Linked DNA regions of Spartinivicinus marinus. The protein of the gene in region 1 interacts with the protein of each later gene in a pairwise test. Links are inferred from orthologs where the notes say so. Each region holds a gene or a part of one and is shown on either strand. Other genes may lie near its edges.

Region 1 (2,921 bases):
CGCCAATTCTATTCGTTAATGTTGAAGTTGTCCACATCAACTGACGTTTTAACTCTTCGCTTACGATTTTCTTCCATTTCAGCCAAGCAGACAAATTATTATTAATAATTAATATTCTTCTTAAGAAAAGAGAGTGTTTTGTTATTGATGTTATTATTAGAGTCAGCCTTTTCTGTGGATAAGTAACTTTTAACCTTTGATTACTAGTCTTTATAAGAATAATAAGTTTGTGACTATCTTGAGTATTATTTGTGTAATAACTATGAAAATCTTGTGCAACAATTGTTGATAAAGTTATCCAATGAGTTAACCACTGGGTTGTACACAGGGTTATCCTATTATCCACTAACAAGTTATTCACAGTAAATTTTTTATGTTAATAAAGCTGTAAACAACTTGTTATCATCTTGTTTCTAACTTTCTAATAGCTTGATTAGTATAGATTTTTTTTATCCAAGTAGGGCTTGTAATCAGTCAAAGATTGATGTGGATAACTTTATTAAGAAGATATAGAATGAACCGTTGTGTAATCATTTGTCGCCTGTTGACACATTGATAAGGGGAGAGATTAGTGTCGCTCACAGTCTGGCAACGATGTCTTGAAATTTTACAGGATGAGTTGCCTTCTCAGCAGTTCAATACTTGGATAAGACCACTCAAGGTTGAACTTGAGGGCAATGAACTGACAATGTTTGCTCCCAACCGGTTTGTAAAAGACTGGGTTAAGGAAAAATACTTAGTCAGAATTGAAGAGATTCTAAGCGAGCTAGCTGAAGGGATGCCTTTTTTAGTTATGCTCGAAGTAGCTGTGCGTAAACCTAGTTTTTTAGCGGGTGCTCGCCAACAAAACCAAGCTGCTAATCAATTGGCTTCTAAAGTTCGATCCAGTAATCAGTCGATAGCTAAAGATAGTGCTGGTAGTTTTGTAAATCCTCTGACCAATATTGGTAATACTGAGAGTCAAAACGAAAACCTAACAACAGAAGCAGAACCTACTCAACTGGATGTATTAGCTGAACTGACAGAAGCAACTAGCCATAGCAAACCTAGGCCAGTTTCGAGACAGGTTGATGTTGAAGGTGGACTAAAACACAATAGTTCACTTAATGTAGATTTTACGTTTGATAGCTTTGTGGAAGGTAAGTCAAACCAACTTGCTTTAGCAGCAGCAAGACAAGTGGCAGAGAACCCAGGTGCTGCATACAATCCATTATTTTTATATGGTGGAGTTGGCTTAGGTAAGACTCACTTGATGCATTCAGTTGGTAACTTTCTAGTCAAACAAAATAATCACGCGAAAGTTATTTATCTACATTCTGAACGATTTGTTGCTGATATGGTGAAAGCCTTACAGCTAAACGCAATCAATGACTTTAAACGCTATTATCGCTCAGTTGATGCACTATTGATTGATGATATTCAGTTTTTTGCTGGTAAAGAGCGCTCACAAGAAGAGTTTTTTCATACTTTCAATGCTCTTTTAGAAGGTGGTCAGCAAATGATCCTTACTTGTGATCGCTACCCAAAAGAAATTAATGGTTTAGAAGAACGCTTAAAGTCACGTTTTGGCTGGGGGTTGACAGTTGCTGTTGAACCTCCTGAGTTGGAAACGCGAGTTGCCATTTTAATGAAAAAAGCAGAGCAAGCGAAAATTGACTTACCCCATGAGTCGGCTTTTTTCATTGCACAGCGAGTGCGTTCTAATGTCCGTGAATTAGAAGGTGCACTAAAGCGGGTAATTGCTCATGCTAACTTCTTAGGCCGTCCCATTACTATCGACTTGATTCGTGAATCCCTCAAAGATTTGTTGGCACTTCAAGATAAGCAGGTCAGTATTGATAATATCCAGCGAATGGTCGCTGAGTACTATAAAATAAAGATGGCTGATATTTTATCAAAACGTCGTAGCCGCTCTGTTGCTAGGCCACGACAGGTGGCGATGGCTTTATCGAAAGAGTTAACCAACCACTCTTTGCCTGAAATAGGTGATGCATTTGGTGGGAGAGACCATACGACAGTTTTACATGCTTGCCGTAAAGTGAAAGAACTGACTGAAACCGATTCAGAAATTAGAGAAGATTACAAAAATTTGCTCCGGTCATTAACGACTTAGAAATTATTATAGTGGTTTTCCTGTTGACGACTTTTGTATGAGAAGGAAATGATGAAATTTACTATTACCCGGGAAGCTTTACTTAGGCCTTTACAAATAGTAGCTGGTGTAGTGGAGCGAAAACATACGTTTCCGGTTTTGTCTAATGTGTTGTTAGTAGTTGAAGACAATCAGTTATCGCTAACAGGAACTGACTTGGAAGTAGAATTCATTGGTCGGGTTCCACTTGAGTCATCTGCTCAACCAGGAGAGATCACTGTTCCTGCTCGAAAGCTTATGGATATTTGTAAGTCATTACCTGATGAAGCGGAAATTGAAGTTAAACAAGACGATCAGCGAGTTTTGGTTCGTGCTGGTCGTAGCCGTTTCACCTTATCATCATTACCTGCCACTGAGTTTCCTAATATAGAAGAAGGTGAAAGTGCACATTCTTTTTCTGTTTCTCAGGCAAAACTTCGTCGCTTAATTGATCGAACTGCATTTGCCATGGCACAACAGGATGTTCGTTATTATTTAAATGGTATGCTATTAGAGTTACGTCCAGGTGAATTACGTGGTGTAGCTACTGATGGTCATCGTTTGGCAATGTGTACAGTCGAGGCTGATATTAATAATGCTGATTTACACCAAGTAATTGTGCCACGTAAAGGTATCTTGGAAATGGCGCGTTTACTGACAGGTGGTGATGAGCCAGTTAACATAGTCTTAAGTAATAATCATATTCGTGCTCATACGGGTGACTTTTCATTTACTTCAAAATTAGTGGATGGCAAGTTTCCTGATTATCAACGTGTTCTTCCTAAGGGTG
Region 2 (2,918 bases), 1.7 Mb from region 1 along the record:
TGGAACAAGTGATCGGCAAGCAAATTCGCCATAATCCTAACCGCCGTGGCGATGTTGATATGGTATTTTTAGCTGCAAACGCTAAACAAGGCCGACAAGTAAAGCCTACCCTTGCTTATCATTATGGAGGAGATCTACCCGTTTACGCCACAGGCACTATTTTTACTGGAAACCCCAACCCAACAAAAGACAGTGATTTAGATGGGATTATGTTTCCCTCTATGCCCTGGTTAAGCGATCATTTTGATGACCCATTAAAGTCAAAAATTATTGATACTTGGGATCGCTCAAATACCCTTTATGGGCCTTTATTTGCACTGGGCATTGACGCCTATCGTCTCTACCCCAGGCTTCCTCAGCTAAAAACCGCTGAAGGCACTCGTTTATTTGGTGCATCTGGCTCCCTAACATTAAATTCTTATCAACAAGTTGAGCGAACCCAGCCATGGTTTTTCTTTAAAGGCGGCAAGCCACAACCAATGCCTGTAAACGCTTACCAACAAGAAAACAACGCGCCTGCGGTACATTATGGATTGGGGCAAGAATAAACCAACTGAAACAGGCCTGCGTTATCAACACATAGCGCAGCGCTTTCTTGAATCACAAGGGTTTAAAACCATTCAGTGTAACTTCCGCTGTAAGGTGGGAGAGCTTGACTTAATCATGAAAGACGGCGTCAACCTAGTATTTGTCGAGGTCCGATTTCGCAAAAGTCAGGCATACGGCACTCCTGCCAGCACAGTTACCCCACATAAGCAGCATAAAATAATTAAAGCAGCCCAGTATTATTTGATGGTGAAAAAACTAGACCTACCTTGCCGGTTTGACGTGGTTTCCATCACTAAAGATAGCCAGCAACAACCACATATCGATTGGATTCCTAATGCTTTTTTAGCTGATAACTAACCCAAAGCACAACTGCTTTGACATCTGCAAGCTAACTTTACGCATGCACCACTAGTGAATTCAGTTAAGAGAATTGATATTATAACAAGTTCCGTTGTCTATACCTTCTGCAGCACCCGTAATTAAGCCAATAACCGTATCAAAGAAAAGCTGATATAGAGTTATTGCAAGAGACCCTCTGATGGAAATAATTGATCACATTACCAATCATTTTTCGGAGAATATTGATGTCACTATTAAGTGCGCAGAATCACTCCCACCACTCATTGCCCACGCTAGTGAGCTATTAGTTAATACCTTACTCCACGACGGTAAGATTATTACCTGCGGCAATGGTGGCTCAGCAGCAGAAGCACAATATTTTGCTGCGAATCTACTCAATCGTTTTGAGCGAGAAAGACCTTCTCTACCTGCTCTCGCCCTAACAGCTGATACAGTCACTTTGACCGCTGTTGCCAGTGACTACAGTTATAATGAGGTATTCTCAAAGCAGGTCAGAGCACTTGGCCAACCAGGTGATATTTTACTCGCCCTATCTGCCAATGGCTATTCGGCAAATGTTGTACAGGCTATTCAAGCCGCCCATGACCGAGAAATGATAGTTATTGCGTTAACTGGCAAAGAAGGAGGTGATATGGCAGCCTTACTCCATGGCGACGACTTTGAAATCCGTATTCCATCACAATCTACAGCAAGAGTTCACGAGCTACACCGCTTTGTTATTCACTGTTTATGCGACTTAATTGATGAGCACTTATTTGGAGGAAGCTTATGAGAGCAAGCCATGCTATCTGTTTAATCAGCCTCCTGGTTTTCATAAATGGCTGTACTCCGATTTTAACAGCCACCCACGAAGGTCCTATTACTCAAAACCAAGGTAAACGTACTTTGGGCAGCATTGTTGATGATGAAACAATCGAAACCTTAGCCCAAGTCAACCTGGAAAAAGTAAACCCCGAATTTAAAAACAACCATGTTGTAGTCACCAGTTTTAATGGCACCGTTTTATTAACAGGACAAGTGGCCACAGAAGCATTGAAAAACCAAGCAGGCCAAGAAGCGAGAAAACTACAAAAAGTAAAACAGGTATACAACGAGTTAGAGGTATCCAGCCCCATTTCCTATCTTGCCCGTAGTAATGACAGCTGGCTCACCTCAAAAATTAAAACCAAAATGCTGGCTAATGAAAAAGTGCCTGCCTCAAGAGTTAAAGTGGTTACCGAAAATGGCGTAGTATTTTTAATGGGGCTGGTCACTCAGCAGGAAGCAAATGAAGCGGTTAACGTAGTACGCACATCTTACGGCGTACAAAAGATCGTCAAAGTGTTTGAGTATATTGATCAAGGATAATGGCGCTCTCTCCCACAGGAGGCTATCGCAAAAATCTCAAATCAAATTCCTTCTCCCCTACAAGAGAGAAGGAATTATAACAGCATTTATTTAACAACCTTCAAACTAGGACGTCCTGATGGCTTGCCTGATTTAACTGGTTCAGGAGACGTTGGAGCAGGATCAGGTGTTGGCTCTGGTGCTTCCTCAGAATCAAATACCATCCCTTGACCATTCTCTCTGGCATAAATAGCCATTACCGCATAAGTGGGCACATGCAAATGTCTGGCAATTCCGCCGAACCGACCATTAAAATCAATGGCATCATTACCAATTAGCAAGTCACGCACTGCTGTTGGAGAAATATTAAGAACAATCTGGCCATCTTTAACATATTCCTGGGGCACTTCAACTGTCTCCACCTCTGCATTCACTAAGACATAAGGTGTACAGTTGTTATCAACAATCCATTCATACAGTGCTCTAATAATATAAGGTCGACTACTACTCATCGACATAGGATAGTTCTCCAAACAATGGCCAGCTAAAACAAATAATACCTAAAAAGTAAAATTTAGATATAAAAAGAGGCACCAAAGTGCCTCCAACTCAATACTAAGTGCCAAATACCTTAGAGGCTTCGCATTTCTTTTTCTGCTTCAGACAGACTTTCCTTGAATGCC
Region 3 (2,946 bases), 770 kb from region 1 along the record:
ATGCTATAGATATGTATAACCAGTGGAATAACGATGTAATAGAACATGTCCCTTCAGATCGCTTATTAATATACAATATTAAAGACGGCTGGCCGCCATTACTAAATTTTCTTGGTATCAATTTAAAAAAGAATACTCCTTTTCCCAACTTGAACTCGCGTGATGTGTTCTTAAAGAGTATGAAAAATGATTTTCAAGCAGGTTTTACAGGAAAAAATCATGCAAGAGCACAATGACACTCAACCTTTAATACCTGCTCAGTTTTGTGCTATAACTTGTGATAATATGCGTAAGTTGGATGTGCATGAAACTGCGTATGTAATAGCACAATCATTTGTAAAGTACGAGCCTCTTTGTAAACACTTAGGTGTTTCTTTTATAAATATGTACGATACATGTCTTTCATTTATAGAGCAAACTTACGATGATCAATTGTCTTTAGTTTGTCGTAATAAAAAAGGTAATATTATTGGTGGTACTCTTTGTCGAGATTTAACAACTCCTGTATTTTTTCATAAAAACAGCCGAGCAGAGCCTAGTGCTGCATTGTTGTCGCAACTAATGGATATGTATTTCCCCCAAAGCATTATTGAGACAGTGGCGCGTGGTGAATATGTTGAAATATTTACTACGGCAATTTCTGCATCAAATTCAAGTAAAGGTATTGGGCGGTGGCTGATAGAGACTGCATCATCTCACTTTGCCAATCGTGGCTATCAATTTAGCATAACGCAATCAACTTCACCTGTAACACAATCATTACGAACCCAGTGTGGTTTCAAAGTTCTTGGCACTATACAATATGATGACTTTCTTTTTGAAGGAGAGAAACCATTTTCTGGTATCCGTTTTGATTATGATAAGCATAAAAACAAACTTTTTTCGTTAAATAAAGCTGGTATTGCTTTATTGAAGAAAAGCCTCCATTTTCATATAACGTAATAAATTAAACTATTAAGGTATAAAAATGAGCTATAGCCAATCCTTTATTTCTAAAGTTAGAAAAAAATATAAAGTTAGGCCATATATTGATCCAAAGCAAGAAATAATTGCTCGTGCTGATTTTATCGCAGAGCAAATTCTTGAAAGGAAAGCGCAGGGCGCTGTAGTGGGTATTAGTGGTGGCATTGACTCTGCTGTTGTTGGTGGTTTGGTTAAAATTGCAATAAAAAATCTCAATAACGATCCGAATAGAGAGTATGATTATAAATTTCATAGCCTTTATATGCCATATGGCATAAGACATGATAGGGATTATGCTTTGGAAATGGTTGAGTTCTTGGACCCAGATGAGAAATATGAAATGAATATGCAACCACCTGTTGATATTTTGCATGAAGATATTTTGAATAAACTTGGTGATAGGGGAGTAGAGTCACATCCATTTATTTCATTTGCTGCTGTTGCCAAAAATGCAAGCCTAGCGAATCTTTGTCGTTCGGAAAATATATCAAGAATGATGATGGCTACATTAAATTCATGGGGACTACTAACTAATTCAGTAGTTATGGGATGTCATAATGCAGCAGAGATTTTTACTTTTTTAGGCATTTTGTGGGGAACACGATGCTGTGATGTTGCACCTTTAACAGATCTTAGCAAGCGACAAATATCTGCATTGGCAAGTAAACTAGGTGTTCCAGAAGGTGTGATTAACAGAAAACCAGAGGGTGGTCTAGCAGTAAAGAACCCTAAATTAACTGATGAAGATATCTTTGGTAACGGAATCACTTATGATGAAATTGACGATTTTCTAGAAGGAAAAAAACTTGACGTAGATGTAGCCGATCGGTTGATGTCTATGTATGCAATGAGAAAACGCTATGGTGATAGAGAAGTAGAAACATATATTAATTGAGCCTATCTCCTACAAATGATATACCTTCCACAAGAATTTGATATGAAATTTTGTAATAGTTTTTTAGTAAATATTTAGGGTAAGGAGTTCTATGTGTGGTATTACCGCTTTGATTGGTAGTGAAATAGAAGAGGATATATTTCTACAGGCTTTTTCCATTGTTAAACGTAGAGGGCCTGAATATTCTGACTACAAAAGGACATCAATAGGTTTTTTTGGGCATGCTCAGCTTGCTTTTGTGCAAGAAGGCAAGAATAAGCAGCCGCTATTTGAAGAAGATAGTTATATAATCTGGAATGGGGAGATTTATAACTGGCAGTCATTAAATGAAATATATAAGCTATGTGCTATTAATGATACACAGTTATTAATGCGAGGGTTTATTAATTACGGTGAAAAATTTCTTAGTGAAATAGAAGGGCAGTTTGCTTTTATTTTAGTAAAAAATAATACTTTATATATTGGTAGAGATAGGTGGGGTATATCACCACTTGTATACGCATACAATAGTGAAAATGACCTTATAATCACAAGTACTGTTGAGTCAGCGGCCTGTATCAGACCTACCAAGGTATATACCGTTATGCCTGGTAGTGTTGGTAAATACAGTAATAGATCTTTTCATTTCTCAGAATGGTTTAATTTATCAAAAAAAAGAAAAAAATCAAGAAAATTTATAGCACCTGAATGCATAATGGAAAAAGTTAAAAAGCAGGTAGAAATTCGTATTCCAGACAAACCTGAGGTGCTTTTTACAACGATAGGTGGAATAGATAGTCAAACGGTAACAGCTTGTGTTGCTACTGCAACCCAGGGTAAATTTGGTGGTGCGATTACAGTTGTACCTTGGTCGGAGCAAGATCCAAAAAACATAACATTAGGTGATTATAATGAAGCTAATGCAACTGTACAGTTGTTAAAGCAAAAAGGACTACTTATACGTCACTACGTTATTCAATTAACTCCAGAGTATATAATTAACTCATCAAGTGGTGTTGCTCCTCTTGACCGCGTTTTAAAAGCTTTAGGCCCAAACTTAATGAATGTTTGCTGTGGCTTAGCGGAAGACTGTGTCGCGCAATGTGTAA

The links.
Region 2: the proteins of dnaA (region 1) and OQE68_RS19070 interact in binary tests that used the Escherichia coli proteins (3 or more experiments, as listed by UniProt). The link is inferred for Spartinivicinus marinus from one-to-one orthologs.
Region 3: the proteins of dnaA (region 1) and nadE interact in binary tests that used the Escherichia coli proteins (3 or more experiments, as listed by UniProt). The link is inferred for Spartinivicinus marinus from one-to-one orthologs.

Annotation. Positions count from the first base shown.
Region 1 is NZ_JAPJZK010000001.1:2,585,675-2,588,595, forward strand. Bases 1-2,842 are described here. They hold dnaA (chromosomal replication initiator protein DnaA), read left to right. Parts: upstream 1-571; coding sequence 572-2,113; downstream 2,114-2,842. Other genes in these bases: dnaN (DNA polymerase III subunit beta), read left to right, coding at 2,165-2,842. Outside these bases: more of dnaN, read left to right, coding at 2,843-2,921. UniProt on the Escherichia coli protein: Plays an essential in the initiation and regulation of chromosomal replication. Binds in an ATP-dependent fashion to the origin of replication (oriC) to initiate formation of the DNA replication initiation complex once per cell cycle.
Region 2 is NZ_JAPJZK010000001.1:4,250,431-4,253,348, reverse strand. The notes cover bases 46-2,884. They hold OQE68_RS19070 (phosphoheptose isomerase), read left to right. Parts: upstream 46-1,087; coding sequence 1,088-1,681; downstream 1,682-2,884. Other genes in these bases: OQE68_RS19055 (glutathione S-transferase N-terminal domain-containing protein), read right to left, coding at 2,867-2,884; OQE68_RS19060 (ClpXP protease specificity-enhancing factor), read right to left, coding at 2,343-2,753; OQE68_RS19065 (BON domain-containing protein), read left to right, coding at 1,678-2,256; OQE68_RS19075 (YraN family protein), read left to right, coding at 529-906; OQE68_RS19080 (penicillin-binding protein activator), read left to right, coding at 46-548. Also shown: more of OQE68_RS19080, read left to right, coding at 1-45; more of OQE68_RS19055, read right to left, coding at 2,885-2,918. UniProt on the Escherichia coli protein: Required for the timely initiation of chromosomal replication via direct interactions with the DnaA initiator protein.
Region 3 is NZ_JAPJZK010000001.1:1,820,528-1,823,473, reverse strand. Bases 46-2,912 are described here. They hold nadE (NAD(+) synthase), read left to right. Parts: upstream 46-967; coding sequence 968-1,858; downstream 1,859-2,912. Other genes in these bases: OQE68_RS08255 (asparagine synthase (glutamine-hydrolyzing)), read left to right, coding at 1,950-2,912; OQE68_RS08265 (hypothetical protein), read left to right, coding at 220-942; OQE68_RS08270 (sulfotransferase family protein), read left to right, coding at 46-236. In the rest of the region: more of OQE68_RS08270, read left to right, coding at 1-45; more of OQE68_RS08255, read left to right, coding at 2,913-2,946. UniProt on the Escherichia coli protein: Catalyzes the ATP-dependent amidation of deamido-NAD to form NAD. Uses ammonia as a nitrogen source.